DNA from 3 places in the Rhodococcus sp. Z6_132 genome. Region 1 is predicted to be linked to each of the others. Evidence: riboswitches for the same ligand, from Rfam matches in the RefSeq annotation. Region 1 holds a riboswitch; each other region holds the start of a gene.
The links. A riboswitch is a leader RNA that binds a small molecule or an ion and turns the genes downstream of it on or off. The one in region 1 is predicted to bind S-adenosylmethionine.
Positions count from the first base shown of each region.

Region 1 (10,138 bases):
CTGCTGGAGATCCCCGACGCCGTGGGCGCCGCCGAGGGCGTGGCCATGGAGCTGGAGGACTGCGCCTTCCCGCTGCTGCGCGGCGTGGACATCTCCGACGACGCCAACGAGTCCTTCGCCGGGGTCAACGTGGCCATGCTGGTGGGCTCGCGCCCGCGCACCAAGGGCATGGAGCGCGGCGACCTGCTCTCCGCCAACGGCGCCATCTTCACCAAGCAGGGCCGCGCGCTCAACGACAACGCCGCCGACGACCTGCGGGTGCTGGTGATCGGCAACCCCGCCAACACCAACGCCCTCATCGCGATGAGCAACGCCCCGGACGTGCCGGACGAGCGGTTCACCGCGATGACCCGGCTGGACCACAACCGGGCCATCGCCCAGCTGGCCAAGAAGACCGGCGTCCCGGTGCTGGACATCGCCAAGATGTCCATCTGGGGCAACCACTCCGCCACCCAGTACCCCGACCTGTTCCACGCCGAGGTGGACGGCAAGATCGCCGCCGAGGTGGTCAACGACCAGCAGTGGCTGGAGAGCGAGTTCCTGCCCACCGTGCAGAAGCGCGGCGCGGCCATCATCGAGGCCCGCGGGTCGTCCTCGGCCGCCTCGGCCGCCTCGGCCGGCATCGACCACGTGCACGACTGGGTGCACGGCACCCAGGCCGGCGACTGGGTGTCCATGGCGGTGCCCTCCGACGGCTCCTACGGCGTCCCGGAGGGGCTCATCTCGTCCTTCCCGGTGACCTGCTCGGGCGGGCGCTACGAGATCGTCCAGGGCCTGGAGATCGACGCCTTCTCCCGCGGCAAGATCGACGCCTCCGTCGCCGAGCTCACCGAGGAGCGCGACACCGTCCGCGAGCAGGGCCTGCTGGGCTGAGCCCCGCCCACCCCACACCTGTTACGCGCGAGACGACGGCTCCGCTAACATCTCTGCCAGGTCATGAGTGCCAGCGCGTAGCCCCGGCTTGCTGGACGGCAACCCTCCAACCGCGGTGGGGTGCCCCGGGTGATGACCGGGTCGATCGGAGCAACGTCCGGTCGTCAAGCGCGGGCCCGTCGCACGACTGGCCCCCCGTCTGTCGGAGGTCTCGCCATGTGTAGCGACTGTTGACCACCCAGGAGATCGCCCGCGGCCCGCTGGCCGCGCATCCCTTCCCCCACCGGGCGTGGACGACGCCCGCACCTTCTTGGAGCTGACTGACCCGATGAGCGACCCCACGACTTCCGATCCCGCTGCTTCCTGGAGCTTCGAGACCAAGCAGATCCACGCGGGCCAGGCCCCCGACCCCACCACCGGGGCCGTCGCGCTGCCGATCTACCAGACCACCGCCTACGCCTTCCGCGACACCGACCACGCGGCGGCGCTGTTCGCCCTGGCCGAGCCGGGCAACATCTACAGCCGCATCATGAACCCCACCAACGACGTGGTGGAGCAGCGGCTGGCCGCCCTCGAGGGCGGTGTGGCCGCGCTGCTGGTGGCCTCCGGCCAGGCCGCCACCACCTACGCGCTGCTCAACGTCGCCGAGTCCGGTGACCACGTGGTGGCCAGCCCGAGCCTCTACGGCGGCACCTACAACCTGTTCACCCAGACGCTGCCCAAGCTCGGCGTGCAGGTGTCCTTCGTCAGCGACCCGGACGACCTCGAGGAGTGGCGGGCCGCCATCCAGCCCAACACCAAGGCGTTCTTCGGCGAGACCATCGCCAACCCGCGCAACGACGTCCTCGACGTCCCCGGCGTGGCCGAGGTCGCCCACGCCGCTGGCATCCCGCTGATCGTGGACAACACCGTCGCCACGCCGTTCCTGATCCAGCCGCTGGCCCTGGGCGCCGACGTGGTGGTGCACTCGGCCACCAAGTACCTGGGCGGCACCGGCACCACCATCGCCGGCGCGGTCGTGGACGGCGGCACGTTCGACTGGACCAGCGGCCGCTTCCCCGGCTTCACCACCCCCGACCCCAGCTACAACGGCGTGGTCTTCGCCGACCTGGGCGCCCCGGCCTACGCGCTGAAGATGCGCGTGCAGCTGCTCCGCGACATGGGTGCAGCGCTGTCGCCGTTCAACGCCTGGCTGATCAACCAGGGCCTGCAGACGCTCAGCCTGCGCATGGAGCGGCACGTGGCCAACGCCCAGCAGGTGGCCGAGTTCCTCTCCGCCCGCGAGGACGTGGAGTCGGTGGCCTACGCCGGCCTGCCCAGCTCGCCGTGGTTCGACCGCGCCCAGAAGCTGCTGCCCAAGGGCGCCGGCGCGGTGCTGGCCTTCGAGATCGCCGGTGGCGTGGAGGCGGGCAAGCGCTTCGTCAACGCGCTGCAGCTGCACAGCCACGTGGCCAACATCGGCGACGTCCGCTCGCTGGTCATCCACCCGGCCTCCACCACGCACGCCCAGCTCTCCCCGGAGGAGCAGCTCTCCGCAGGCGTCACGCCGGGCCTGGTGCGCCTGGCGGTCGGCATCGAAGGTATCGAGGACATCCTGGGTGACCTGCGGACCGGGTTCGAAGCAGCAGCACAGGCGTGAGCTTGCTGCACGACGAGCACCCGTCGGCCTCCCGTCCGGCCGGTGCCACCCTTGCCGGGGCGCTGCGTCCGGACGGGGCGCTGACGACGGTCGACCTCGGCCCGCTGACGCTGGAGAGCGGCGTCGAGCTGGCCGAGGTGACCGTGGCCCTGCAGAGCTGGGGCACCCTGAACGCCACCGCCAGCAACGCCGTGCTGGTGCTGCACGCCCTCACCGGTGACTCCCACGTCACCGGCCCGGTCAGCCCGGAGCACCCCTCCCCCGGGTGGTGGAGCGGGTTGGTCGGGCCCGGCGCGGCGCTGGACACCGACGAGTGGTGCGTCATCGCCCCCAACGTGCTGGGCGGCTGCCGGGGCACCACCGGACCGTCCTCCCTCGCACCGGACGGCAAGGCGTGGGGCTCGCGCTTCCCCGCCATCACCATCCGCGACCAGGTGGCCATGGAGGCTGCCCTGGCCGACCGGCTGGGCGTCCCCCGCTTCGCCGCGGTGATGGGTGGCTCCATGGGGGGGATGCGCGCCCTGGAGTGGGTGGTGGGCCACCCCGACCGAGTGGGCGCGGCGCTGGTGCTGGCCACCGGGGCACGGGCCACCGCCGACCAGATCGGCACCCAGTCCGCCCAGATCCTGGCCATCACCTCCGACCCGGACTGGCAGGGCGGGGACTACCACGGCACCGGCCGCAGCCCGCGCACCGGTCTGGGCCTGGCCCGGCGCATCGCGCACCTCAGCTACCGCGCCGAGCACGAGCTGGACAGCCGCTTCGCCAACCTGCCCCAGGAGGGGGAGGACCCCGCCGAGGGTGGGCGCTACGCGGTGCAGAGCTACCTCGACCACCAGGCCGCCAAGCTGGTGCAGCGCTTCGACGCCGGCAGCTACGTGCGGCTGACCGACTCGATGAACTCCTACGACGTGGGTCGCGGCCGGGGTGGGGTGGCCGCGGCGCTGCGCGGCGTGCGCCGACCGGTGGTGGTCGGCGGCATCGACTCCGACCGGCTCTACCCGCTGCGGCTGCAGGCCGAGCTGGCCGAGGGGCTGCCCACCTGCGACCGGCTGCGGGTGATCACCTCGGAGTTCGGCCACGACGGGTTCCTGCTGGAGGCCGATGCGGTCAGCGAGCTCATCCAGGAGACCCTGGCGCGCTCCGCGGACTAGCCCTGGGCGGCGCTAGACCGTGCCCAGCGCATCGATCGAGCCGGCCAGGGCGAGCACGGCCACGCCGAACGCCGCGTAGGTGAGCACGTCCACCGGGCGCTGGCGCACGGCCAGCAGGCCCACCTGGTCGTCGCGCAGCACGGCCCGCAGCGCGGCGCCCACCAGCATGGCCGCACCCAGCACGATGGCCCCGCGGCGCCAGCGGTCGGTGAGCACGAACCCGCCGGCGACCAGCACCATCAGCACCACGGTCACGAACGGCCAGTGCAGGGTGCGCAGCCGCGCCGCGAGCGCCATCAGCCGCGCTGCGAGGCCAGGATCGCCTCGGCCCGCTCGACCACGTTGACCAGCAGCATGGCGCGGGTCATCAGGCCCACGCCGCCGGGGTTGGGCGAGAGGAAGCCGGCGACCTCGGCCACGTCCTTGGCGACGTCGCCCACCAGGCCGGCCTCGGTGCGGGTGACCCCCACGTCCAGCACGGCCGCGCCGGGGCGGACCATGTCCGCGGTGACCAGCCCGGGCACCCCGGCGGCCGCCACCACGATGTCGGCACGGGAGACCTCTGCGGCCAGGTCGCGGGTTCCGGTGTGGCACAGGGTGACGGTGGCGTTCTCGGTGCGTCGGGTGAGCAGCAGCCCCAGCGGACGGCCGACGGTGATGCCGCGCCCGACCACCACCACCTTGGCGCCGTCGATCGGCACGTCGTAGCGGCGCAGCAGCGCCACGATGCCGCGCGGGGTGCACGGCAGCGGGGCGGGCTCGCCGAGCACCAGCCGGCCCAGGTTCACCGGGTGCAGGCCGTCGGCGTCCTTGAGCGGGTCCATCCGCTCCAGCGTGCGCACCTCGTCGAGGTGCCGGGGCAGCGGCAGCTGCACGATGTAGCCGGTGCACTCGGGGTTGGCGTTGAGCTCCTCCACCGTCTCCAGCAGCTGCTCCTGGCTGACGTCGGCGGGCAGGTCCCGGCGCAGCGAGGTGATGCCCACCCGCGCGCAGTCGGCGTGCTTGCCCTTGACGTAGGCGTGCGAGCCCGGGTCGTCGCCCACGAGCACGGTCCCCAGCCCGGGGGTGATGCCCGCCTCGATGAGCCCCTGCACCCGGGTCTGCAGGTCCGCGTAGATCGCGTCGCGGGTGGTCTTGCCGTCCAGAAGGGTTGCCGTCACGCGCTCAGTGTTCCAGAACGCGTGCGGCACAGGTCTCAGGGACCTGGGGCGGCGGCCAGCTACTGCTGCAGGTCGACGCGCAGGCCGTGCGCAGCGGCGAAGGACAGCGCCTGCACGGGCTCCACCTGCACCCCGGTGAGCCGTGCGCCCACCCAGAGGTCGGCGTCCACCCGCGCGCCGCGCAGGTCCGCCTCCTCCAGCCGGGCACCCGAGGTGCGCGCCCCGCTGAGGTCGGCGCCCCGCAGCACCGCCTTGCGCAGGTCGGTGCCCACCAGGTTGGCCTCCCGCAGCCGCGCGGCCGTGAGGTCCACCCCGCGCAGGTCCGCCTGGCCCAGCGAGGTCAGCGACAGGTCGACCTCCTCGAGCACCAGCGGCCGCAGCCGGGCCCGCTCGAACACCGAGCCCATCAGGGTGCAGAAGCGAAAAGTACTGTGGTACAGGCTTGCCCGGGTGAAGTTGCACGACCGGAAGGCCGAGCCCAGGTGCACGGAGTCGCGCAGGTCGGCGCCGGTGAAGTCGCAGCCGGTGAAGGTCACGTTCTCGGTGCGCAACCCGCTGAGGTCGGCGTCGACGAAGCTGCAGTCGGTGTAGCTGCGCCGGGTCCAGCGCTCGTTCGCCAGCACCGTGTCCGCGAAGCTCTCCCCGATGAGCTCGGCGCCATCCTGCTCGTCGTGCGCGGACGTCTCGTCGTTCGGCCCAGCGGCCACGTGGTCCTCCTCCGATCGGCGCCCGGGTTCTCCCGCCGCCCGGCGATCCTGCCCCATCGACGGGCGAGCGCCGCACCCGCCGTCACCCCGCTGGTGACAGCTCACGAGCGCCCCACGCTCAGACCGGAACCCACCATCGGGGTGTGGCACTCTCAGGCCTCGGTGCGGTGCACGGCGCCGGGAGCGGGAGAAGCAGATGAGCGTGGACGTCGACGTGATCGTGGTGGGTGCCGGCCTGGCCGGGCTGGTGGCCACCTACGAGCTGACCAGGGCCGGGCGCACCGTCACCGTGGTGGAGCAGGAGAACCGGGCGAACCTGGGCGCGCAGGCGTTCTGGTCCCTCGGTGGGCTGTTCCTGGTGGACAGCCCCGAGCAGCGCCGCCTGGGCATCAAGGACTCCTACGAGCTGGCGCTACAGGACTGGATGGGCACCGCCGCCTTCGACCGCCCCGAGGACTTCTGGCCGCGGCAGTGGGCGCAGGCGTACGTGGAGTTCGCGGCCGGCGACAAGCGCGCGTACCTGCACGAGCTGGGCCTGCGGCTGATGCCCACGGTGGGCTGGGCCGAGCGCGGCAGCGGCACGGCCACCGGGCACGGCAACTCCGTGCCCCGCTTCCACCTCACCTGGGGCACCGGCCCCGAGGTGGTGCGGGTGTTCCTGGAGCGGGTGCTCGACGCCGAGCGCGCCGGGCTGGTCACCTTCTGCCACCGCCACCAGGTGGACGAGGTGCTGGTCAGCGACGGCCGTGCCTGCGGGGTGCGGGGCACCGTGCTGGAGGCCTCCGAGCAGCCGCGCGGGGTGGCGTCCTCGCGCACCGCGGTGGGTGAGTTCGAGCTGCACGCCCAGGCCGTGGTGGTCACCTCCGGCGGCATCGGCGCCAATGCCGAGCTGGTGCGCAAGAACTGGCCGCAGCGCCTGGGCGCGGCGCCCCAGCACATGCTCACCGGGGTGCCCGCGCACGTGGACGGGCGGATGCTGGAGATCACCGAGAACGCCGGCGCCAACCTGGTCAACCGAGACCGGATGTGGCACTACACCGAGGGCATCACCAACTGGGACCCCATCTGGCCCAACCACGGCATCCGCATCCTGCCCGGTCCGTCCTCGCTGTGGCTGGACGCCACCGGCACCCGGTTGCCCACGCCGTTGTTCCCTGGTTTCGACACGATGTCCACCCTCAGCCACATCCTCACCACCGGCCACGAGCACACCTGGTTCCTGCTGGACCAGTCGATCATCGAGAAGGAGTTCGCGCTGTCGGGCTCCGAGCAGAACCCCGACATCACCAGCAAGAGCCTGAAGATGGCGCTGAGCCGGGTGAAGAAGGGTGCGCCGCCGCCCATCGAGGCGTTCAAGCAGCACGGTGTGGACTTCGTGGTGCGCGACACCCTGCGCGAGCTGGTGGCCGGGATGAACGAGCTGACCGAGACGCCGCTGCTGGACTTCGACCACATCGAGCGGCAGGTGCTGGCCCACGACCGCGAGCTGGCCAACCGCTTCGGCAAGGACCTGCAGATCGCCGCCATCCGCGCCGCCCGCAGCTACCTCAGCGACCGGATCACCCGGGTGGTCAAGCCGCACGCGCTGCTCGACCCGGCGCACGGCCCGCTGATCGCGGTGCGGCTGCACCTGCTCACCCGCAAGACGCTGGGCGGGCTGGAGACCAACCTGGACTCGCAGGTGATGCGCGGCGACGGCAGCGCCTTCGACGGCCTGTACGCCGCCGGGGAGGTCGCCGGCTTCGGTGGTGGCGGGGTGCACGGCTACAACGCGCTGGAGGGCACCTTCCTGGGCGGGTGCATCTTCTCCGGCCGCGCCGCCGGGCGGGCACTGGCCCGTGACCTGGGCTAGCGGAAGTCGCGGCTGGTGGAGGCGACGCGCAGGTCCATCCGCTGCACGTGCTCGGCCACCACGGTCACCGCCCCCTCGGCGTTCTGCACCACGCCCCGGATCAGCAGCGCCGGCGCCGAGCGCACCACCCGGCGGTAGCGGGCCCACAGCCCCGGCGAGCACACGATGTTCACCATGCCGGTCTCGTCCTCCAGGTTGAGGAAGGTGACGCCGCTGGCCGTGGCCGGGCGCTGGCGGTGGGTGACCGCCCCGCCCACCAGCACCCGGCTGCCGTCGCGGACCCCGGTGAGCAGCTCCGCCGCGGGAACCACCCCCAGCCGCTCCAGCTGCGGGCGCAGGAACTGGGTGGGGTAGCTGTCCGGCGAGACCCCGGTGGCCCACACGTCGGCCACCGCCAGCTCCACCTCGCTCATGCCCGGCAGCGTCGGCGCGGTGGTGCCCACCCCGGTGCCGGGCAGCCGGTCGTACCGCTCGGCGGCGGCCGCTCCCGCCGCCCACAGGGCCTCCCGGCGCTGCAGGTCGAAGCAGCCCAGCGCCCCGGCGGTGGCCAGCGCCTCGGTCTGCGCCACGCTCAGCCCCACCCGGCGGGTGAGGTCGAGCAGGCTGGTGAACGGTCCGTGGGCGTCGCGCTCGGCGGTGATCCGCTCGGCCGTGGGGGTGCCCACGCTGCGCACCGCGCCCAGGCCCAGGCGCACCGCGGGGGTGCGGTCGTCGTCGCTGAGCGGCTCCAGGGTGGGGTGCGTGCAGCTGCGGTTGACGTCCGGGCCGTGCACCACCACCCCGTGGCGGCGGGCGTCGGCCACCAGCGACTGCGGGGAGTAGAAGCCCATCGGCTGGGCCCGCAGCAGGGCCGCGCAGAACGCCGCCGGGTGGTGCAGCTTGAACCACGCCGAGTAGAAGACCAGCGAGGCGAAGCTCAGCGAGTGGCTCTCCGGGAAACCGAAGTTGGCGAAGGCGAACAGCTTCTCGAAGATCCGGTCGGCCACCTCGCCGGTGATGCCGTTGGTCTCCTGCAGACCCCGGTAGAAGCGTGCCCGCAGCCGCTGCATCTTCTCCGGCGAGCGCTTGGAGCCCATCGCCCGGCGCAGCTCGTCGGCCTCGGCCCCGGTGAAGCCGGCACAGTCCACCGCCAGCTGCATCAGCTGCTCCTGGAACAGCGGCACCCCCAGGGTCTTGGCCAGCGCCCGCTCCATGGAGGGGTGCTCGTAGGTGACCGGCTCCAGCCCGTTGCGGCGCCGGATGAACGGGTGCACCGAGCCACCCTGGATGGGGCCGGGCCGGATGAGGGCCACCTCCACCACCAGGTCGTAGAACACCCGGGGCTTCAGCCGCGGCAGGGTGGCCATCTGCGCCCGCGACTCCACCTGGAACACCCCGATGGTGTCGGCTCGCTGCAGCATCTCGTAGACCGCCGGCTCGCCGAGGTCGAGGTGGGCCAGGTCCACCTGGATCCCCTCGTGGGCGGCCACGAAGTCGATGGCGTAGTGCAGCGCGGAGAGCATGCCCAGCCCGAGCAGGTCGAACTTCACCAGCCCCACCGCGGCGCAGTCGTCCTTGTCCCACTGCAGCACGCTGCGGTCGGCCATCCGCGCCCACTCCACCGGGCACACGTCGGCGATGGGCCGGTCGCAGATCACCATGCCCCCGGAGTGGATGCCCAGGTGCCGCGGGAAGTCCTCCAGCTGGGCGGCCAGTGCCAGCACCGGCTCGGGGATGTCGTGCTCCTGCTCCTGCGGGGACTTGTCCTGGGCGCTCGGCCCGACCAGCGGCCCCCAGCGGTCGATCTGCTTGCCCCACGCGTCCTGCTGCCCCTGGGAGTAGCCCAGCGCCTTGGCCATGTCGCGCACCGCGGAGCGACCGCGGTAGGTGATGACGTTGGCGACCTGCGCGGCGTGGCTGCGGCCGTAGCGGCCGTAGACGTACTGGATGGCCTCCTCCCGGCGGTCGGACTCGATGTCCACGTCGATGTCCGGCGGGCCGTCGCGCTCCGGGGACAGGAACCGCTCGAACAGCAGCCCGTTGGCCACCGCGTCCACCGCGGTGACGCCCAGGGCGTAGCAGACCGCGGAGTTGGCTGCCGAGCCCCGGCCCTGGCAGAGGATGCCGCTGCGCCGGCAGAAGCTGACGATGTCGTGCACCACCAGGAAGTAGCCGGGAAAGCTCAGCTCGCCGATGACGGTGAGCTCGCGCTCTATCTGGGCGTAGGCGGCGGGGTTGGCCGCCGGGGGGCCGTAGCGCTCGGCGGCCCCCCGCAGGGTGAGCTCGCGCAGCCAGGACTGCTCGGTGTGCCCGGCCGGCACGGCGAAGGGCGGCAGCTGCGGGGCGACCAGGCGCAGGTCGAAGGCGCACTCCCGGCCCAGCTCGGCGGCGGTGGGCACCGCTGCCGGGTGCCGCGCGAAGCGGGCGGCCAGCTCGGCGCCGGAGCGCAGGTGCGCGCCCCCGGCCGGGGGCAGCCAGCCCGCGGCGTCGTCCAGGCTGCGCCGGGCCCGCACCGCGGCCATCGCCGCGGCCAGGCGGTGCCGCGACGGGGTGGCGAAGTGCGCGGCCGTGCTGGCCACCACCCGCAGCCGGCGGCGCTGGGCCAGCTCGGCCAGCACGTCGTTGCGCTCGTCGTCGGTGGGCAGGCCCTGGTGGGTGAGCTCCACCGCCACGTGCTCGGCGCCGAAGCGCTCCACCAGCTCGGCCAGCGCCGCCTCGGCCGCCTCGGGTCCCCCGGTGCTCAGCGCCTGGCGCACCGCGCCCTTGCGGCAGCC
Region 1 is NZ_JBYUNP010000001.1:168,827-178,964, forward strand. It holds gene AC3YO9_RS00840 (malate dehydrogenase) at 1-873, shown strand, start outside; SAM riboswitch class IV at 933-1,050, shown strand; gene AC3YO9_RS00845 (bifunctional o-acetylhomoserine/o-acetylserine sulfhydrylase) at 1,202-2,512, shown strand; gene metX (homoserine O-acetyltransferase MetX) at 2,575-3,666, shown strand; gene AC3YO9_RS00855 (DUF3017 domain-containing protein) at 3,679-3,963, opposite strand; gene AC3YO9_RS00860 (bifunctional methylenetetrahydrofolate dehydrogenase/methenyltetrahydrofolate cyclohydrolase) at 3,963-4,826, opposite strand; gene AC3YO9_RS00865 (pentapeptide repeat-containing protein) at 4,886-5,533, opposite strand; gene AC3YO9_RS00870 (FAD-binding dehydrogenase) at 5,730-7,385, shown strand; gene AC3YO9_RS00875 (error-prone DNA polymerase) at 7,382-10,138, opposite strand, start outside.

Region 2 (10,138 bases), on a different contig from region 1:
GAACAGCGCGGTCGCGGCGTCCAGCAGGCGATCGGCGGGGGATGCCTTGCCAGCCTTGGTGCTTCCGGGTCGCCGGCCCGCGCGGGCGGGGAGGGTGTCGTGAGGCGCAGGCACGACACCAGGTTACTGCCCCAGCGCGTCCCGTGGGGGGATTTCTAGACAGAACGATCTGTCTATTGCTACTGTTCTGCAGGTGACCCGCAGCTTCCTGATCCGCCGCCTGCACGTGGACCTCGTGCGTGTGGCGAACGCTGCCTGTCGTCGCACTCGCTGACCGCCCGCGCACCCGCTGAACCAGCGCTGCGCCCTCCTCGGTCTTGCCGGCCACCGTCGCCGGTTCTCCGGACACCGTCGTCCGAATCGCACTTCTTCATCCTGACGCGCGCTGCGCGCTGCGCGCTACCCGTCTCTCGAAAGGTGACCCCCATGTCGCTGTACCTCTACGAGCTCGTGACCACCGCCGGCCAGGCCGCCCAGGTCATCAAGGACGTCGACGCCCGCACGGCCGAGGCCGGTGGCGAGCTGATCGAGACCCAGGTGACCGCCGGCGGTGAGCGCGTCTTCGCGATCACCGAGTTCGAGTCCTGCCGCGCCCCGGAGCTGGCCGCCGACGCGCTGGGGGTCGCCAGCGTCGAGGGCCCCAGCGAGGTGCGGCTGGTGGGCGCCGAGCTGGCGCAGATCAAGGCCGCCCGTCCGGAGGCCGGCTACCTGGTGGAGTGGGACCTGCCCGCGGAGCTGGACATGGACTCCTACCTGGCGCGCAAGAAGGCCAACGCGCCCAAGTACGCCAACGTGCCCGAGGTCGCCTTCCTGCGCACCTACGTCCGCGAGGACATGGGCAAGTGCCTGTGCTTCTACGACGCCCCCGACGAGGCTGCGGTGTTCCGCGCCCGCGAGGCCGTCAGCACCCCGGTCGACCGCATCCACGCCCTCGAGGGATAGGTAGCCATGACTGCGGCCATCGCACCCACCGAGGAGCAGCGGCGGCGCGAGGTGTGCGCTCTGGTGCGCGACCGCGCCGACGCGCTCGACCGGGGTGAGACCGACGTTCGGGCCGACATCGCCGCCCTCGGCGAGCGGGGCCTGTTCCGGCTGGGCCTGGACGGGACGAGCCTGGACCGGATGGTCGCCGTCATCGAGGACGTCGCGGCGGAGAGCCTCGCCGCCGGGTTCTCGGTGTGGGCGCACCGGGTGACGCTGGAGTGCGTCAACCGGGCGCCCGAGCCGGTGCGCGCCGCGTTCCGGCCCGCGCTGGAGAACGGCACCGAGGTGGGTGTCACCGCCATGGCGGCCGGGCTCAAGCACGCGGCCGGCCTGGGCGAGACTCCGCTGATCGCCACCGAGGTGGCCGACGGGCTCGAGGTCTCCGGTCCGATCCGCTGGGCGTCCAACGTGTTCCGCTCGGCCCTGGTGGTGCTGCCCACCCGCACCGAGGACGGGCGCACCTTCGTCGCGCTGGTGCGCACCGACGACCCGGGCGTCACCGTGCACCCACCCCCGCAGCTGCTGGCGCTGGGGGCCACGGCCTCCACCTCGCTGACCCTGGAGCGGGTGCACGTGCCCGCCGCACAGGTGGTGAGCACCGACCTGGTCGGGTTCGTCGCCCGGTTGCGGCCCACCTTCCTGCTGCTGCAGACGGCCTTCTGCAGCGGCGTCACCGGGGCCGCGCTGGCGGAGTCCGAGCCGCTGCTCACCAAGCTGGGCAAGCTGCTGGAGGCTGAGCACCGGCAGGTGGCCGCCGAGCACGCGTCGGTGCGCGAGCGGCTGTACCGGTGGGCGGCGCAGACCACCCCCGACGGCCCGCCCCCCATGACCGGGCGCGAGCTGGTGCAGCTGCGCCTGGACGCCGCCGGTGCCGCGGTGACCGCCACCCGGCTGGAGTCCACCCTGCGGGGTGGGGCCGGCTACGCCACCGGCAGCGCCACCAACCGTCGCTTCCGCGAGGCGGCGTTCCTCCCCATCCAGTCACCCTCGGAAGGACAGCTGCGGTGGGAACTAGCGCAGTCCGACTAGTCAACGGCCACAAGAGCTACGCCGGGCGGGGTGACGCCGTCCTGCGCGGGGTCGACCTCTCCGTCGAGGCGGGGGAGACCCTGGTGGTGCTCGGCGTCAGCGGCAGCGGCAAGTCCACGCTGCTGCGGATCCTGGCCGGGCTGGACCAGCTGGACAGCGGCTCGCTGCAGTGGGAGCAGCCGCACACCCCGGGCCGTGGCGAGCCCCGCCCGCACACCGGCGTGGTGTTCCAGCAGCCGCTGCTGATGCCGTGGCTGACCGTGCGGGAGAACATCGCGCTGGGTGGGCGCTTCGCCCGCAACCGGGACCGCTTCGACCCCGCGCACGCCGAGGAGCTGCTCGAGCACTTCGGCCTGGCCGCGCTGGCCGGGTCCTACCCCGACCAGCTCTCCGGCGGGCAGGCCCAGCGGGTGGCGGTGATCCGCGCGGTGGCGATCCGGCCCCAGGTGCTGCTGCTGGACGAGCCGTTCAGCGCGCTGGACCCGGCGATCCGCGCCGACCTGCAGCAGTGGCTGCGGACGATGACCACCGAGCTGGGCCTGACCACCGTGCTGGTCACCCACGACATCGACGAGGCCGTGGTGGTGGGCGACCGCATCGCGCTGCTCGGCGCCTCCGGGGTGTTCGAGCAGGAGTGGTCGACCAGCACCGACCCGCAGCGGCTACGGGTGGAGATCATGGCCCGCTACCGCGACGCCACCGGTGTGCCCGTGGAGGCCCGGTGAGTGCTGGTGGTGGGCTGAGCCGGCGCACCCTGCTGCGCGGCGCCACCGGGCTGGCCGTCGCGGGTGGGCTGGCCGGGGTGGCCGACCTGGCCCGCGCCGCGGCCACCGACCGCAGCAACACCACCGGTCAGCTGCGCATCGGCTACCTGCCCATCACCGACGCCTCCCCGCTGCTCATCGCCCACGACGCCGGGCTCTACGACCCGGCGGTGGTGAGCCAGGCGAAGCCGGTGCTGTTCCGCAGCTGGGCGTCGCTGGCAGAGGCGTTCGTCAGCCGGCAGGTGGACGTGGTGCACCTGCTGATGCCGATGGCCGTGCAGCTGCGCTACTCGGTGGGCTCCAGCGCGCGCATCCTCGGCTGGAACCACACCAACGGCTCCGCGCTGACGGTGGCGCCGCACGTCACCGAGCTGGGCCAGCTGGCGGGGGAGCAGGTGGCCATCCCGTTCTGGTGGTCCATCCACAACATCGCCATCCAGCAGCTCTTTCGGGCCAACGGCCTGCGTCCGGTGATCCGCCAGTCCGCGTCCCGCTCCGCCGGCACCGTCGAGCTGATCGTGATGAGCCCGTCGGACATGGTGCCCGCGCTGGCCGCCGGCTCCATCGCGGCCTTCACCGTGGCCGACCCGTTCAACGCCGCGGCCGAGGCCAGGAAGATCGGGCGCATCCACCGCTTCGTCGGCGACGTCTGGCGCGACCACGCCTGCTGCGCGCTGCTGGTGCACGCCGACCTCATCGACCGTGCCCCCGCCGGGGTGCAGACGCTCACCGACTCCGTGCTCGCCGCCCAGCTGCGCATCGACGGCGGGCGCCAGGCCACCGCCGGGGAGCTCTCCGCCGGCAAGTACCTGCCGCAGCCGCTGCCGGCGATCACCAAGGCGCTGACCTACCCGGCCGACAAGTACGACCTGCGCCACCCCGCCTGGCAGCCGCAGCGGCTGGGTTTCCAGCCGTTCCCGTTCCCCAGCTTCACGCAGGCGCTGGTGGAGGCCATGCACGACACCGTGGTGGACGGCGACACCGGCTTCCTCGACCGGGTGGACGCCGCGGCGGTGCACGGCGAGCTGGTGGACGACCGCTTCGTGCGGCAGAGCATCACCCGGCACGGCGGTCCCGCCGCGTTCGGCCTGCCCGAGACCCTCACCCGTACCGAGGAAGTGGATCCCACGTGAGCACCAAGCAGCCTGCCCGTCCGAGGTGGAGCGCGTGCTGGCCGCCCGCGGCCGCGATCGCCGTGGCCGTGGCCGTGTGGTGGCTGCTCACCACGGTGGTCGCCGGCAGCACGTCACTGGTGCGCGAGTTCGCCCCGCAGCACGTCGTGCCGGCGCTGGTGGAGCTGTTCGACCGCGGGGTGCTGCTGCCCGACGTCGGGGTCAGCGTGTGGCGGCTGCTCGTCGGCCTGCTCGTCGCCACGGTGATCGGCATCCCGCTGGGCCTGCTGATCGGGCTCAACGTCCGCTTCGAGCGCGCCTCGATGCCGGTGGTGCAGTTCCTCCGGATGATCTCGCCGCTGTCCTGGGCGCCCATCGCGGTGGCCCTGTTCGGCATCGGCCACCAGCCGGTGTTCTTCCTCATCGCCGCCGCTGCGGTGTGGCCGATCGTCATCAACACCGCCGCAGGCGTGCGCGCCGTGGACCCCGGGCACCTGCTGGTGGCCCGCTCGCTGGGCGCCACCCGGTGGGAGCAGCTCACCGCCGTGGTGCTGCCGGCGATCCGCGACCACGTCCGCACCGGGCTGCGGGTGGGCCTGGGCATCGCCTGGATCGTGCTGGTGCCGGCGGAGATGCTGGGGGTGCGCTCCGGGCTGGGCTACCAGATCCTCAACGCCCGCGACCAGCTCGCCTACGACCAGGTGATGGCCGTGATCGTGGTGATCGGCGTGCTCGGCTTCGTGCTCGACTGGGCGGCCCGGCGGTTGCTGGACACCAGCCGCCGCAGCAGCACCACCACGGCCGCCGCGCAGCAGGGCGTGCTCACCGGGGCCTGACCCTGGGCCGGTGCTGCCGTCAGCCGGCGAACGCCGCGGCGCTGGTGGTGAGCGCGGCCCCGGCAGCCTGCATCTCGGTGCGCGCGGCCGCCCCCAGCTCGGCGGTCACCGGCACCGTCAGGTCGCGCAGCAGCCGGACGCCGAAGCCGTGGCGCAGCGCGTCCAGCACGGTGGCCCGCACGCAGTGGCTCTCGGCGATGCCCAGCACGTCCAGGTCGGTGACGCCGGCCTCGCGCAGCACCTGCAGCGCCGGACGGCCGTCCGGGTCGGCGCCGTCGAAGAGGGAGTACGCCGCCTCGTGCGCACCCTTGCGGACCCGCACGTCGATAGCGGTGTCGGCCAGCGCGGGGTGCAGCTCGGCGTTGGCGGTGCCGGCCAGGCCGTGCGGGGGCCAGGTGTCGACGAAGTCGGGCTCGGCGGAGAAGTGGTGGCCGGGATCGACGTGGTAGTCCTGGCTGGACACCACCAGGTGGTAGCGGTCGCCGTGCTCGGCGAGGAACTTCGCGCTGCGGACGCAGACGCCGTTGCCGCCGTCCACCGCCAGCTCACCGCCCTCGCAGAACGTCGGCTGAGCGTCCACGACGAGGCAGGCCCGGACGGTGCTCATCGGTCGTCTCCTCGTGCTCAGGGCCAGTGCCGCCCACCCTAGTTCGCCCGGGCCGCGGTCTCGGCTCAGCACCGTCGCTCGGTGGCCGATGGGGGAGGTGGCGGTGCGCCCGGAGCAGGGCGGCCGAGACAGCTACGGAGACCCCACATGACGCTGACCGTTCCTCGCCTCCGCGGGCTCGCGCTGGCCGGTGCCACCACGGCGCTGCTGATGGCCTCCGGTGCCACGGTGGCCTCGTCGGCACCCGCGCCCGTGGCGCCGGACCCGGCGCCGGTCACCACCACCGGGGCCGCCTCGGTCAGCTACGACGGCTACGCGCTGCACCACAACCCGGACGGGACGGTGATCCGCTGGAACCCCTGCGAGCCCATCCCGTACCAGGTCAACCCGCGCAACGGCGGTCCCACGGCCGAGGCTGACGTGGCGGCGGCCGTGGACATCGTCCGCCGGGAGTCCGGGCTGAACCTGGTGTACACCGGCACCACCGACGTGGTTCCGCAGCGCGGCCACGGCTTCGACGGCACGCCGGCCAACCCCAGGACGCCGCTGGTGATCGCCTGGGCCGCGCCGGGGACGGGTCCGGACACGTCCAGCCTGCTCAACGGCATGGGCGGCGCCGCGGGCGTCGGCGGCGTCACCACCTGGTCGTACACCCCGCCGGGTGCCGCGCAGGCGACCCCGTGGCAGGTGGTGTCCGGGTTCGTGGTGCTCGACAGCCGCACGTACCCGCAGCTGGCGCCCGGGTTCGGGCCGGCCGCGTCGTCCACCCGGGGCCGGCTGGTGCTGCACGAGCTGGGCCACGCCATCGGTCTGGACCACACCAGCACGCCGGGCCAGGTGATGAACCCGACCGTCAGCGGTGCCGCCACCCCAGGGTTCGCCGCGGGCGACCGCAAGGGCCTGGAGCGGGTGGGCCGGGCCGCGGGCGGACTGGACGGCGCGCCGTGCGCGGGCGAGCCGGCACCGCCGGTGGCCCCCGCGCCGTCGAACCCGTGGCTGGACTTCTGGAGCTGGCTGGTGGCGCTGTTCCTCAGCTTCTTCCGCTGACCGGGTGCTGCTGACCGGGTGTTGCTGCTGGCGGGGGCTGAGCAGCAGCACCTGGTAGCGGTTAGCGACGACGGTCGGCGGCGCGCTTGGTGGTACTTGCAGACGGCCCATCCACGGCGCGGAGGGCCTTGACGGTGCGGCGCACGCGGCGCGGGGTGCTGGCCCGGCGCTGCAACCCGGCCGAGGCCGAGGTGCGCCAGCCGCTGCAGTACTGCATCGTCGCGGTCATCCAGGGACCGCCGCGTCCTGACGAGGTGCTCATCGCCGGTCCTCCTCACCACCCCGAGCGGGGTGTGTGCCCAAGAATGCCCTGTTCAGGGCGGTTCAGAGGGCCTTGATCGCCGGGATGTGACCGGTTGCACCCCCGGGCGCGGCCCACCGGCAGGTCTCAGGCGTCAACCTCCGGCTCGTCGGTGAGCACCGTGCGGTCGGCGACGGGCAGCCCGTCCTCCAGCCGGTAGAACGTCATCTCGGTGAGCCGGGGGGAGTAGGCGTGGATGCTCACCGCCGGCTCGTCCCGCTCGGTGCGCACGTCGTGGATCACGCCGGTGGTGACGGTGCGCAGCCCGCCCACCCCCAGCCGGTCGGCGTGCAGCCCACCGCGGCCGTCCGGGCGCACCTCGGTGATCGTGCCCTGCACCACGGTCAGCGCGGCGCTGGCCAGCCCGTGGCTGTGCAGGTCGGTGCTCTGCGTCCTGGTCCAGGTGAGCAGCCAGACGTCCACCCCGGCCGGTGACTCCAGCCGGGACCAGCAGCGCTCCCGGGTGGAGAAGCGCACCTGGTCGCGCCACAGGTGTGGCTGGGCGGCGATGCCCCGCACCAGGGTGGCCAGGCGCAGCGTGGTGGGGGTCTCGGTCGCCGCCGCAGCGGCGGGGCGGGACAGCAGGGTGGTGGTCACGGCGTTCTCGTTCCGCTCAGGGACCCCAGAGATCCCGAGAGAGAGCGTGCGTCACTCGGGGGTCCGCGCTTGCTCCGACACCTCGCCGGAGCCTGGTCCTCACCCGGGGCACCCCACCGCGGAGGAGGGTTGCCGGCCAGCGAGCCGGGGCTTGACGCTGGCGCTCATGACCTGGCACCAATAGTCGACCGGACTGGTCAACTTTGTCAAGCGGTTTCCGCCGGGCGCGCAGCGCAGACGTCCAGGCAGCTCGGACTAGGACGACTGGTAGGCCTGGGCGACGAGCGCGGTCGCCACGTCGCGGAGCTTGCGGTTGGCGTCCTGGGAGACCTTGGACAGCAGCCGGAAGGCCTCGTCGGGGCTGCACCGGCGCTCGCCCATGATGATGCCCTTGGCCTGCTCGATCACCGCGCGGGACTGCATGGCCTCCTGCATCTGCTCGGCCAGGGTCGTGGTGGCCGTGTAGAGGCTGGCGTTGCGCACGGTCACCGCGGCGTAGCCGGCGAAGTGCTCGGCCAGCTCGCGGCTGTGCTCGTCGAAGGCGTCGACCCCCCGGGCGTAGATGTTCAGCGCGCCCACCGTGGTGTCCTGCACGGGCAGCGGTACCGACAGCGAGCTCAGCCCGCCGTTGCGCGCGGCGAAGGGGGTGTACTCAGGCCACCGCTGCTCTGCCTGCATGTCCGGGATGTGCAGCGTCTCTCCGGTGGTGGCCGCCTGTAGGCACGGACCCTGCCCCGTGGAGTACTGCCGCTCGTCCAGCGTGCACGCGAGCTCGCCCGTCGCGGCCGGTGTGGTGGGGTCCGACCCGTCCACCATGGTCACCGACACCTCGTCGGCGCCGGGAATCTCCTGCCGGGCCAGCTGGACCACCTGGGCGAACACCTCGTCGAGCGGCTTCTCGCCCACCACGATCCGGGTGAGCTCGTGGATCGCGGCGATGAGCTCGCGCGCGGGGCCCGGGCTGGGCACCTCCACAGCGCCAGCCTGGCTCACGCTCGGTGCTGGACGCCCAGCGGCGCTGGGGGTGTCACTCATGGTTGTGCTCCCGTTTGCGGCCGCACAGGCGGCCATCCACGAGGATGCAGTGGGCGCGCGGCCCACGGAACACCCTCAGCGACAAGGGTGGCCCGACGGCTGGACCGCGTCGGGCCCGCACGGGCCAGACAGGTGAAACTTTAAGCGATGGTGCCCGCGCTGGTCGACGAGGGTGCGGCTGGGGACCGACTCACCCCCGCGCGGCGATGTGCTCCGGCCGTGGGGCCGGCGCGGCGAACGGCTCCACCAGGCGGTTCTGCACGCTGTTGAACACGACGAACAGGTTGGACCGCGGGTACGGGGTGATGTTGTTCGCCGAGCCGTGCATGCAGTTGGAGTCGAACATCGTGGCCGAGCCCGCAGCACCGGTGAGCAGGCTGATGCCGCCGGCCGCGGTGAGGGTGGCGAGGCTGGCGTCGTCGGGGGTGCCGACCTGGCGGCCCTGCTCGCGCAGCGAGGTGGTGAAGTGCTCCTCGGGTGTCTCGCCCACGCAGGGCACGAACGTTCGGTGCGATCCCGGGATGATCATCAGGCAGCCGTTGTGCGGGAAGTTCTCCGTCAGCGCGATGGAGATGCTGGTGGCCCGTGGGGCGGGCATGCCGTCCTCGGCGTGCCAGGTCTCGAAGTCGGAGTGCCAGTAGAAGCCACCACCGCCGAAGCCGGGCTTGTAGTTGATGCGGCTCTGGTGGACGTACACGTCGGAGCCCAGCACCTGGCGCGCCCGACCGATCACGCGCTCGTCGGCGACCAGCGCCGCCACCGCCTGGCTCGTCCGGTGCACCTCGAACACCGAGCGCACCTCCTGGGAGGACTTCTCGATGACGGTGCGGCGGTCCTCCCGCACGGCGGGGTCGGTCGCGAACCGGACGAGCTCGTCCGCGAGGTCGGCCACCTCCTGCGGGCCGAGCAGCGCCGGGACCGCGCTGAAGCCGGTGCGGTCGTAGTCAGCCAGCTCGTCGGCGGAGAACGGGCCGGGGGCGGAGAGCCCGCCCCACACCGCGGGATCGGTCCGGACCAGCAGCTCCGGGCGCGCCGCGGTGCGGGTGGGGTAGTGGTCGAGCACGGGTTCCGAGCCAGCGGTGATGGCTGTCGACGGCGGGGAGAGGCGATCGGTCACGGCATCCTCCTTCGGCGCACGAGCCACCGCGTCCGCGGTGCGGGCATGGCCCGATCGTGCCCGTCTGCCCCACTGCCGCAAGTCGAGGTGAGCGCGGCTGGGTGGGCGCTGGCTCAGCTGCCCGGGCCGAGGCTCTGGTGCAGGTTGTTGGCGGCGACCGCACCCATCGCGGCGGCCACCACCACCAGCTCCTCCAGCGGTGCCAGGTCGCCGGCGGCGTAGACGCCCGTGGTGGTGGTCTCCTGCCGCCGGTCGACGACGAGGCCCTCCGCGCCCACCTCGCAGCCCAGCTGCTTGGCCAGCTCGGAGAGCGGCTCGTGGCCCAGGGAGTAGAACACCGCCGCCGCCTCCAGCACGGTGCCGTCGGCCAGCTCCACTGCCTCCAGCTGCCCGTCGGCCCCGTGCAGGCGGTGGATCGCCTGCTCGTGCACCTCGATGCCGCGGGGCGCCAGCGCGGCGAGGTCCTCGGCGGAGCCGGCCAAGGTGGAGCCGTGGGTGACGATGGTGAGCGGGTCGGCGTAGGGCACGAGCTCCTGGGCGTACCCGGCGACGTGCTCCCCGTTGCCCACCACCACGATCGGCTTGCCGGTGTACTCGTAGCCGTCGCAGGCGGGGCAGTGCCAGATGCTCCTGCCCTCGTAGTCGGCGAAGCCGGGCAGGTCCGGCTGCACGTCGCGGATGCCGGTGGCCAGAACCACTCGGTCAGCGG
Region 2 is NZ_JBYUNP010000002.1:200,321-210,458, forward strand. It holds gene AC3YO9_RS07550 (TetR/AcrR family transcriptional regulator) at 1-27, opposite strand, end outside; gene AC3YO9_RS07555 (DUF4242 domain-containing protein) at 427-942, shown strand; gene AC3YO9_RS07560 (acyl-CoA dehydrogenase family protein) at 949-2,013, shown strand; gene AC3YO9_RS07565 (ABC transporter ATP-binding protein) at 1,989-2,738, shown strand; gene AC3YO9_RS07570 (ABC transporter substrate-binding protein) at 2,735-3,910, shown strand; gene AC3YO9_RS07575 (ABC transporter permease) at 3,907-4,725, shown strand; gene AC3YO9_RS07580 (isochorismatase family protein) at 4,745-5,332, opposite strand; gene AC3YO9_RS07585 (matrixin family metalloprotease) at 5,480-6,379, shown strand; gene AC3YO9_RS07590 (hypothetical protein) at 6,441-6,641, opposite strand; gene AC3YO9_RS07595 (cupin domain-containing protein) at 6,768-7,277, opposite strand; SAM riboswitch class IV at 7,338-7,449, opposite strand; gene AC3YO9_RS07600 (GAF and ANTAR domain-containing protein) at 7,533-8,312, opposite strand; gene thpD (ectoine hydroxylase) at 8,503-9,429, opposite strand; gene AC3YO9_RS07610 (NAD(P)/FAD-dependent oxidoreductase) at 9,543-10,138, opposite strand, start outside.
Region 2: it holds a riboswitch for S-adenosylmethionine, as region 1 does, so the genes downstream of both, AC3YO9_RS07595 (cupin domain-containing protein) here and AC3YO9_RS00845 (bifunctional o-acetylhomoserine/o-acetylserine sulfhydrylase) in region 1, are expected to answer to the same signal.

Region 3 (10,138 bases), on a different contig from region 1:
CCACGCGCAGAGGAGACGCCATGAAGGCCGTGCAGTACCGCAGCTTCGGTTCCCGCCCCGAGCTGGTCGACGTCGACGAGCCAACCCCCGCCTCCGGGGAGATCCTGCTCAAGATCACCGCGTCCGGGTTGTGCCACTCCGACGAGTTCGTCATGGCGTGGCCGCAGGAGACCTACCCCTATCCCATGCCGATGACGCTGGGCCACGAGCCCGCGGGCACCGTGGCCGCGCTCGGCGAGGGAGTGGAGGGCGTCGCCGTCGGTGATGCCGTCATCGTCTACGGCTGCTGGGGCTGCGGGGTGTGCGAGATGTGCGCCGAGGGCTACGAGAACCTCTGCCTCAACGGGATGACCTCACCGGGCCTCGGCCACGACGGGGCCATGGCGGAGTACATGGTCGTCGACTCCGTGCGCCACATGGTGCCCATCGGCGACCTCGACCCGGTGCGCGCGGCCTCGCTCACCGACGCCGCGCTCACGCCCTACCAGGCGATCAAGAGCGTGCAGCACCAGCTGGTGGGCGGCTCCACGGTGGTGGTGATCGGCGCGGGCGGGCTCGGCCACGTGGCCATCCAGCTGCTCCGCACGCTCACCGCCTCGCGGGTGGTGGCCCTGGACGTGGGCGAGGAGAAGCTGGCCTTCGCCCGGGAGCAGGGCGCGCACGAGGCCTTCCAGTCCAACCCGGAGGCGGCAGTGAAGATCCGCGAGCTCACCGGCGGCCGCGGTGCCAACGTGGTGCTGGACTTCGTGGGCGCCGACGTCACCGGGGAGCTGGCCGTGGCCTGCGCCGGGGTGGCGTCGTCGGTGGTGATCGTGGGGGCCGGCAACGGCGGCGCCAAGATCGGTCTCACCAGTGCGCCGTACAACATCTCGGTGTCCACCTCGCTGTGGGGCCGGCGCAAGGAGCTGATGGAGCTGGTGGAGATGGCCCGGAGGGGCCAGATCCAGATCCACACCACCACCTACGGCATCGACCAGGCGCCACAGGCCTATGAGGACCTGCGCGCGGGCTCGATCACCGGCCGCGCCGTGGTGGTCCCCTAGACCGCCCAGCCGCAGCGCCCAGCGCACCGCTCTTGCCAGTACTACAGTCAAGCAAGGTGATTGGGCTCAACCAGTTAGCGTGCCCCAGCCCGCCTGTCAACTAGCTTGCCCCGATATGTCCACGTGATGCCCTACGATGACCAGAGCCCTTAGCCTGGGCAGTGCCCTGACCAGCGTCGAGCGTCCGAAAGAGAGGCCACTCCATGGCTATGCCCACGGGCGAGAACGAGCGGACCCCCACTGCGGTCCACGGGGAGGCGGAGAAGTTCAGCACCGTGATGGGTGAGCTTGCCCGAACCCTGCACCGTGACCACGGCAGCGAGGACGACACCTTGGACGCGGTGCTCACCGCGGTGCTCTCGTCTGTGATCGGCGCCGAGCACGGAACCATCAGCACAGTCGTGGACCGCAAGGTCGTGCTGCCCAAGGCGACGACCGACGAGCTGGCCCGGCGGATGGACGAGATGCAGACGGAGCTGGGCGAGGGACCCTGCCTCACCGCGATCTACGAGCAAGAGACCCTGCACATCGCCGACCTCGCCGACGAGGACCGGTGGCCGGCCTTCGTGGCGGCCGGCCGCGCGGCCGGAATCGCCTCGATGCTGTGCTTCCAGCTCTACGTCGAGGGTGACAACCTCGGAGTGCTCAACCTGTACTCCTCGCAGCCGTCTGCGTTCACCGAGGAGTCGGTCGCGACCGGCCTGATCTTCGCGACCCATGCTGCCGTGGCCATCGCCGGTGCGCGCCAGGAGCGCACGCTCACCAACGCACTGGTCAACCGCGACGTCATCGGCCAGGCCAAGGGAGTCGTGATGGAGCGGTTCACGCTGGACGCCAAGGCTGCCTTCGACCTCATCTCGCGGCTGTCCCAGGAGCAGAACGTGAAGCTGCACATCATCGCCGCTCAGATCGTCGCCGACGCCACCAAGAGCGCCGACTCCTCCTAGCCCGGCTGGCTGGGGCTCACATGTCGCGGTAGCGCTTCGCCTGGGCCAGCAGCTCGCGCAGCTGCCCGGCGGTCGCCTGACGCGCCCGGGGTGTCTGGCTCTCGGCCGTGGTGTCGAAGTAGGCCGCGTAGGCGGGGGTGTCGCGCTGGTAGCGCCAGCCCTCGGCGAGCGGGCCGGCGTCCAGGGCGTCGTAGCCCAGCTGGTCGAGCAGCTTGGTGACGGTCTGCTTGGCCCCGGCGTCGTCGCCGGCGATGGCCAGCGCGCTGCGCCCGGAGTTGCCGGCGGGGCGGGCCAGCGTGCCGATGAAGTCGAAGTAGATGTTGTTGAACGCCTTGACCACCTGCGAGTCGGGCAGGTGCGCCTGGAGCAGCTCGGAGACGGTGGTGGACTCGTCGTCCAGCTCGGCGATCTGCCCGTCGCGCTGCGGGTAGTAGTTGTTGGTGTCGATGACGACCTTGCCGCGCAGCGGCTCCACCGGCACCTGCTGGTAGCTCTTGAGCGGGACGGTGACCACCACGAGGTCGCCGGCCGCGGCGGCCTCCTCCGGGGTGGCCGCGCAGGCCCCGGGGCCGAAGGTGCCGACCAGGTCCTGCAGCGTCTCCGGGCCGCGGCTGTTGCTGAGCACCACGTCGTAGCCGCGGGTGAGAGCCAGTCGCGCGAGGTTGCTGCCGATGTTGCCGCTGCCGATGAAACCGATGGTCGTCATGGTGCGGACAACTCGGCGCGAAGGACAGGTATTCCCCGCTCAGGCCGGTGGGAAGGTCAGCGCCAGACCATGGCGTACCCACCAGCGAGCAGCACACAGCCCACGACGAAGGTGCTCACCCGGCCGGTGAGTACTCGGGTCGCCACGCCGGTGCTGGCGTCTCGCCAGTAGCGGTGACCGCGGCCCGGCCCACGATCCTTCACTGCGAGAACACGCTTCTCCACGAGGTGCCAGCTCGCGGCAGCGCACCCGGCGGCGACCGCGAGGGTCAGCAGCGAGAAGGGCAGGTAGCCCCACCGGTGCACGCCGAGGTAGGCCAACACCTGCGCGACGACGAACCCGTAGAGATAGATGCCGTAGGAGTAGTCGTTCGTTGCACCCACCTTGCGGAGCGCAGCGGGAAGGCGTGCCGCGAGCCACATCAGGAAGTAGGCCAGGGCGGGGTAGCCGAGCAGACCGAACCAGCCCAGAAGCACGGTGAGCACCACCGTGGTTCCACAGACCGCGGCCAGACGGTCGTCGAGCGGGATGCGCTTGGAGTACAGCGCGAGACAGGCGCCGTACAAGAAGATCAGCGGCAGCGTGACGTGGTAGCGGTCGCCGAAGTACGAGCCGAGCACGTGCGCGTGGGCGGGAAGCTCCGTGCGGATCACCTGCATGGCGAGGAAGACCGCGGTGAGCAGCGGCACCAGGAACTTCGCCCGGCCCAGGGCCCCGAACAGCACGAACACGCCAATGATGAGGTAACACGTCCACTCGTAGGTCAGCGTCCACACCGACCCGTTGAAGACCGACATGTGGACCGTGTCCCCGTAGGGCGTCGTCCCCGCAAAGATGTCGTAGATGCCCCACGTGTTGATGGTGAGGTCCCAGTTCGCCTTCAGGTAGGTGGCAGGGCCACCGTCAGCTCTCTGGAAGTAGCTGGCCAGGTCGTGGCCATCTCGAATCCAGATCAGCGGGCCCACGACCAGTGCGCTGACCAGGAGCACACCCCAGAAGGCCGGCAAGATGCGCAGCGCCCGGTGCCAGAGGTACCGCACGATGTCGCTTCCGGCACCGCTCTTGGTGATCAGGTAGCCACTGATGGCGAAGAACCCGAGCACGGCCATGGCGCCGAGGTTGTCCTGACCGCGGCTCCACCGCAGCATCGGGTCCTCACCCCCGCCGAGGGGGAAGGCGTGGGAGAAGATGACCAACGAGGCGAGAACCAGCCGGATGATGCCGAGCGAGTTGTCGTGTCCGCCCAAGCCCTCGCTGAGCGATGTCCGTCGTTTGCCGGACGCCAGCACCAGCGCATCGGTCTTGACGGGACTCATCTCGGAGACTGGCACCCGGGCAGCGTAGTGCCCAGACCGTGGCGCCCGAATGACCAGTTGGGCACCGCCACTCGTGTCGCCGACAGCGACCTCTCCAGCCTGGCGTGCATCGTGACGAGTCGCCACTGCGGCGAGCGTCGAGGGCGAACCCGTTGTGTCGGCGTTCGGCAGTACAGTCCAGCCCGTTCCCGAGTGACAGCGCCAAGCCCTGCGGCTGGCTGTCCAGCAACCCTCTCCCCCGGGGTGCTTCCGCAGGAAGAACAGGGCCGCGCACCCGGTGCGGCCAAGGATGGGATCGGAGATGACGGTGATGCGCAACGTCGAGCTGCCAGGTGTGGGACCGTGCCGGACGTACCGCAGCGGACACCAGCCGCACTGGATCATGGCGCGGCAGTACCGCTCGCGTGGCCGCTGGGCGACGGTGGTGGGCTTCGACGGCGACCACGTGCTCATCGAGTGCCGCGACGGCTCGCTGCTGCGGTGGTGGCACCACCACCCTGGGCGGCTGCGCGCCGCCGTGGGAACGCACGGGCCGGCCGTGAAGATCGTGCGCGCAGGCACGGTGCTGCAGTGCGCGGGGCTGTGGTTCCCCTGCAGCAGCGACGGCCCCACCCCGTGCCTGCTGGAGCCACCCGGCGCCACCGAGCCGGTGTCGGCGCTGGTCGATCCCGGCGCGACCGAGCTGCAGCTCGTCACGCTCGACGGCGTCGCGGTCACACCCTGGTGGGCCTGAGCCAACCGCTAGTCCAGCGGGTCGACACCGGCCAGGCGCAGCTCCTCGATGTCGAGCCGCGCCTGCACCCGGCGCGCCACGGTGTCGTCGATGACCCCGTCGCGGCGCAGCTGGTTCAGCACCTCCCGCTTGCGCTCCATCAGCGCGAGCCGCAGCCGCGTGTACTCCTCGTTGTGGGTGCGTGGCGCGTCGCGGGCGACGGCGAGCGCGGCCACGGCGTCGGCACTGTTGGGCGACTCCTGGGCGGACGCCTCGAACACCTCGCTGTCGCGGTCCGCCTGCTCCGCGGGCACCGGAGTCGTGGCGTCGACCAGGCGCAGGTGCTCCTCGTAGTCGCGGATCAGTCGCACCCGCACCTCCTCGCTGGTGCCGTGCTCGTCGGCCAGGGCGGGCAGGGCGGCCACGGCGGTGGTGGTGATCGCGTGCTCGGCCAGCCGCAGCTCGGCAGCATGGGTGGCATCCTCCGGCAGGTGGGCCCACCGCACCACCGCGGGCAGCGCGGGACCCTGCACCAGCAGCGTGAGGAGCACGACCCCGGCCGCGACCAGGGTGATCTCGTCGCGGGCCGGCAGCGGTTGCCCGTTGTCCAAGGTCGCGGGCACCGACAGCGCCAGGGCGAGCGAGACCGCTCCGCGGAACCCGGCGACCGCGCTCACCACCCGGGCACGGTGGGTCATCCGCCGCGCGCGCTGGGAGGGCCGGCGGTCGAGCAGCCGGATCAGCAGGACAGTGGAGGTCTGGAAGAGGAAGCGGACGAGGATCAGCCCCAGCCAGACGGCGACCATGGTGACCAGCAGCCGCGCCACGTCGCCCGCCTCCAGCTGGTGGGCCACGGCCTGCACCTCCAGGCCGATGAGCACGAAGAGCGCGCCGTTTAGCACGTAGGACCCCAGCGGCCACGCCGCCTCGGTCTGCCGACGTGAGGCCGCCGTGGTGATGCGACCCGAGTTGAACGCCAGGATGAGCCCTGCGACGACCACGGCCAGCACCCCGGAGGCCTCGATCAGCTCGGCCAGCAGGTAGGCGACGAACGGGACGAGCAGCAGCGTGAGATTGATGGCCCGTGCCTCGCGCAGCGGCCGCATTAGCAGGTAGGCCAGGCCGGCGACCGCGGCGCCCACGGTGATGCCGCCGAGGTAGGAGAGCAGCACCCGGGCAGTGATGTCCAGCGGTGAGTAGCGCCCACCCACCGCCACCCCCACGGCGAGGGCGAAGACCACCAGGGCGGTGCCGTCGTTGGTGAGGCTCTCGGCCTTGAGCAGCATGAAGTTGCGGTGCGGCAGGGTGCGTCCCAGCCCGGCCACGGCGGTGGCGTCAGGCGGGGCGACCGCGGCGCCGAGGATGAGCGCGGCGGGCCACGGCATGCCCAGCGCGTGGGCGATACCGGCCACCGCGAACGCCGTGGCCACCACCAGCACGGTGCTGAGGAGGACGATGCCGCGCAGGTCCCGCCTGATCGAGCGCAGCGACGTCGTCAGGCTCTCCCAGAACAGGATCGCGGGCAGGAACAACAGCAGCACCGTCTCCGGAGGCAGCTCGATCTGCCGCAGCCGCGGGACGAAGCCGAGCAGCAGCCCCAGGACGACCAGGAACAGCGGCGTGGCCAGGCGCAGGCGCGGGGCCAGCACCGCCCCGGCGAGCAACGCGGCGCCCAGCACCACGGTGACGTCGAGGCCGGTCACGTCAGCGCCGCTCGGGTCAGCTGCGGCCGCCGCCGATGCGACTGACCCACTCGGGGTCGCGGTGGTCAAAGAACGCCGAGGTGCCCTTGTCCAGGGTGGCTACCTGGTCCATCTGCTCCGGGGTCAGCTCAAAGCCGAACACGTCGAAGTTCTCCACCATCCGCTCGCGCCGCACCGACTTGGGGATGACCACCACCTCGCGCTGGATGAGCCACCGCAGCACCACCTGCGCCACCGACTTGCCAGTTGCGGAGGCGATCTCCGTGAGGGTGGGGTCGGTGAAGAGGTGGTTGCGGCCCTCGGCGAAGGGACCCCACGACTCCATCTGCACCCCGTTGGACTCCATCAGCTCCTGGTCGGGGTTGCGCTGGAAGAACGGGTGCGTCTCGATCTGGTTGACCGCCGGCGGGATCTCGTTGTGGTTGATCAGGTCGACCAGGCGGTCGGGGTAGAAGTTGGAGACGCCGATGGCCCGGATGACACCGTCGGCGTGCAGGCGCTCCATCGCCCGCCAGGAGCTGTAGTAGTCGCCGTAGGGCTGGTGGACGAGGTAGAGGTCGAGGTAGTCCAGGCCGAGCTTGGTGCGGGACTCCTCAAACAGCTGCTTGGCGTAGTCCTGCCCCTTGTCCTGCACCCACATCTTGGTGGTGACGAACAGCTGGTCGCGGGGCACGCCACTCGTGGCGATGGCGCGCCCGACGGCCTCCTCATTGCCGTAGGCCGCGGCCGTGTCGATGTGGCGGTAGCCGACGTCCAGCGCGGTGGCCACGACCTCCTCGGTGTCCTCGGGCGGGACCTGGTAGACGCCGAAGCCGAGGATCGGCATCTCGACACCGTCGTTCAGGATCACGGTCTCCATGGGTGGACCTCTCTGCTGGCGGGGCGTCCCTCCATGGTGGCCTCGCTGTAGGTGTGCGACCACTTGCGTGGGCCGTAGCAAGGCTCGGCCGGCTAGTTGGATGGCTACTGCCTCATGCGGATCGTCAACCAAGCCGACTTGGTCGGAACTCGACCAATTCGGTACCGATCGACCGGAAGGGTGCGTTAGCGTCAAGTCCCCCACCAACAGAACATGGAGCAGAGTCGCATGGCCGTACTTCCCGGAATCTTTTGTCTCGAAGGCGAGTGGGACGGCGACCTACGGCGCAGAGATTCCGTCCTGCCACTTCTGGATCTGTTGGAGCGGCTTGGTCACGCCCGGTCTATCCACCGCGACGTTGCTACCCGTGAGGAGTTTGTCTACTAACTCGACAAGTGGTGCCAACGTCGTTATGCGAGCTACGACGTGCTTACCTCGCGTCTCACGGCAGTTCAGGTGGGATCGGCTTGGGGGGGTGAAGCTTCGGTTGAGATCGAAGAAGTTGCAGAGCAGATCGCCGGCCGCGCCGAAGGTCGGATCATCTACTTCGGCTCGTGTCTCACCCTCGCCGGCGAGCCGAAGCAACTGACTGATTTCGTCAAGCGCACCGGCGCCCGTGCTGCGGTGGGCTACACCAAGGAGGTCGCGTGGCTCGAAGGGGCCGCCTTTGAGCTTCTGCTGCTTGAACGGATGCTTCGGGGCAACCGCAGCGATGCGATTCTTCGGGCGCCCGTCAGAGACCACGGCAAGTTCGCCTCCGATCTCGGACTAGCCGTGGCGACGAAGGCGACGGTTCTGCACGCCTGAGCCTGAATACAAGTCGCTAATCGGGGGCCAATGCTAGGACACGGGTAGCTGCGCCGGCAGCCGGGCGCTCGCCACTCCGGAGGGCCCCATGTTCGGTATGGCGGCGAAGGACGGCACCCGATTACTGATCGCCCGTTCGGCGACAGGACTTCATGGCCGATGGATGGCGGTCGACTGGACGCGACGACTTCGCTTGGCCGCGGGCTGACCTCGAGGCCGTAGCCTGTTTCCACATCACGGGACGACAACCCCAGTCACGTTCGCCAGCATGAGGAGCTGATCCCGCAATCATGAAGATCCTGACTGAGCGTCACCCCGAGGACGACGACGACCGCGTGTCCATCTACCTGGACGGTGATCGCGTCTGCGAGAACTTCGAACCCGTCGAGGCTGAGGAGCTCGCGGCCCTGATCTGGAGCAGGCACTCCAGGCGCCTGCAGGCCGTTGAGACCGCACTGGCCGGCCTCCTGGGCAACCGAGACCCCGACGGCGTCATCGCCAAGGAAGTCGCCGCCGCGGCCGTGGCCGCCATCGAGAAGGTCGACCGGAAGGGCTAGCGCTGTAACGAGCCTGGGCCCTAGGCCCGAGGCCAGCCAACGTTGCCGAGCGCAACCACCTCACCCGGCAGGCCGCGCGCCTCAACACCCGGCTGCGCGGCTGAACCTCACGACCGGTTGTGGCCCACCGCCTCGCGCACGAGCGTGACAAAGGCACCCTCGTCCAGCGGGTCGCTCTCCCGCAGGTCGATGGCCCGGCGGGTGCCCGCGTCCAGGCTGGCGTTGAACAGCCCCGCCGGGTCGTCCAGCGAGGCGCCCTGGGCGAAGGTCAGCTTCACCTTGTCCTTGTAGGTCTCCACCGTGCAGACCAGGCCGTCGCAGGAGAACGTGGGCACGCCGTCGGGGTTCGACGGTTTGCGCCACTTGGCCTCCTCGGCCATGCCGGGCTCGGCCGACAGGATCAGGGAACGCACCTTGTCGACGGTCTCACCGCGCCAGTTCTCGCTCATCGCCCGGAAGATACTCGCGATGCCGCAGGTCAGGCTAGGGGTTTCCGTGCGTCAGCCGAACGCCTGCCGGGTGGCGACGTCGGCGGGCAGGAACGTCTCCAGGTGCAGCCCCTCCAGGGTGGCGTCGGTGGCGGTGTCCAGCTGCGCCGAGGTGCTGAAGAACCGCAGCACCCCGGCGTCGGTCTGCAGCTCGAGAGTGAGCACCGGCCCGGTGCTCACCGGCACCTTGGGCACACCGTCCACGTAGGACCCAATCTCCGCGACCAGCGCGAGGTGGCGGGGATCGTGGGTGTGCTGAGCTCGGTGGCTGACCTGCTGGTGCAGGTGCGCCGCCCACTGGTCGAGGTTGCGGATGCGCGGCGCCAGACCCCGGGGGTGCAGGCACAGCCGCACCACGTTCAGCGGCGGCTCGAGCAGCGCCGGGTCGCAGCCCACCAGCAGCTGGTCCACGGCAGCGTTGGCGTCCACCACGTCCCAGCCGGTGTCCAGCAGCAGCGCCGGGTACGGCAGGTGCGCGTCCAGCAGGTGCCGCAGACCCTCCATCACCACCGCGACACTCGCGTCGTCCAGCGGGTGGTCGTGGAAGCACGGCGCGTACCCCGCGGCGAGCAGCAGCCGGTTGCGCTCGCGCAGCGGCACCTCAAGGTGCTCGGCCAGGTGCAGCACCATCTCCGACGTCGGCCGGGCCCGGCCGGTCTCCACCCGGCTCAGGTGCCGGGTGCTCACCCGCGAGCGGTCGGAGAGCTCCTGCTGGCTGTACCGGCGCCGCTCGCGCCAGGTGCGCAGCAGCCCACCCACCTCGACGCCGTCCCCGACCACGGTCATGCGACTCAGCCTAGGGACCACCGGGCCGCCCTCCCATGACCTCGGAGGTCATGGCGCCTGCGCACCGACGCGCCCACGATCGATGGCGTCCGCACGTCCGATCGAGAGGAACGATCATGACCGACACCGTCCACCCCCAGCCCGCCACCGACACCCCGCGCGGCTACGCCGTGGCCTTCCTGGAGGACGTCCGCTTTGGGCCGGAGATCCAGCG
Region 3 is NZ_JBYUNP010000002.1:157,504-167,641, reverse strand. It holds gene AC3YO9_RS07405 (NAD(P)-dependent alcohol dehydrogenase) at 21-1,043, shown strand; gene AC3YO9_RS07400 (GAF and ANTAR domain-containing protein) at 1,247-1,990, shown strand; gene AC3YO9_RS07395 (NADPH-dependent F420 reductase) at 2,007-2,696, opposite strand; gene AC3YO9_RS07390 (acyltransferase family protein) at 2,753-4,027, opposite strand; SAM riboswitch class IV at 4,197-4,308, shown strand; gene AC3YO9_RS07385 (hypothetical protein) at 4,314-4,745, shown strand; gene AC3YO9_RS07380 (Na+/H+ antiporter) at 4,754-6,427, opposite strand; gene AC3YO9_RS07375 (aldo/keto reductase) at 6,444-7,286, opposite strand; gene AC3YO9_RS07370 (DUF6642 family protein) at 7,713-8,093, shown strand; gene AC3YO9_RS07365 (hypothetical protein) at 8,384-8,650, shown strand; gene AC3YO9_RS07360 (DUF1801 domain-containing protein) at 8,758-9,099, opposite strand; gene AC3YO9_RS07355 (helix-turn-helix domain-containing protein) at 9,151-9,924, opposite strand; gene AC3YO9_RS07350 (DUF1330 domain-containing protein) at 10,041-10,138, shown strand, end outside.
Region 3: it holds a riboswitch for S-adenosylmethionine, as region 1 does, so the genes downstream of both, AC3YO9_RS07385 (hypothetical protein) here and AC3YO9_RS00845 (bifunctional o-acetylhomoserine/o-acetylserine sulfhydrylase) in region 1, are expected to answer to the same signal.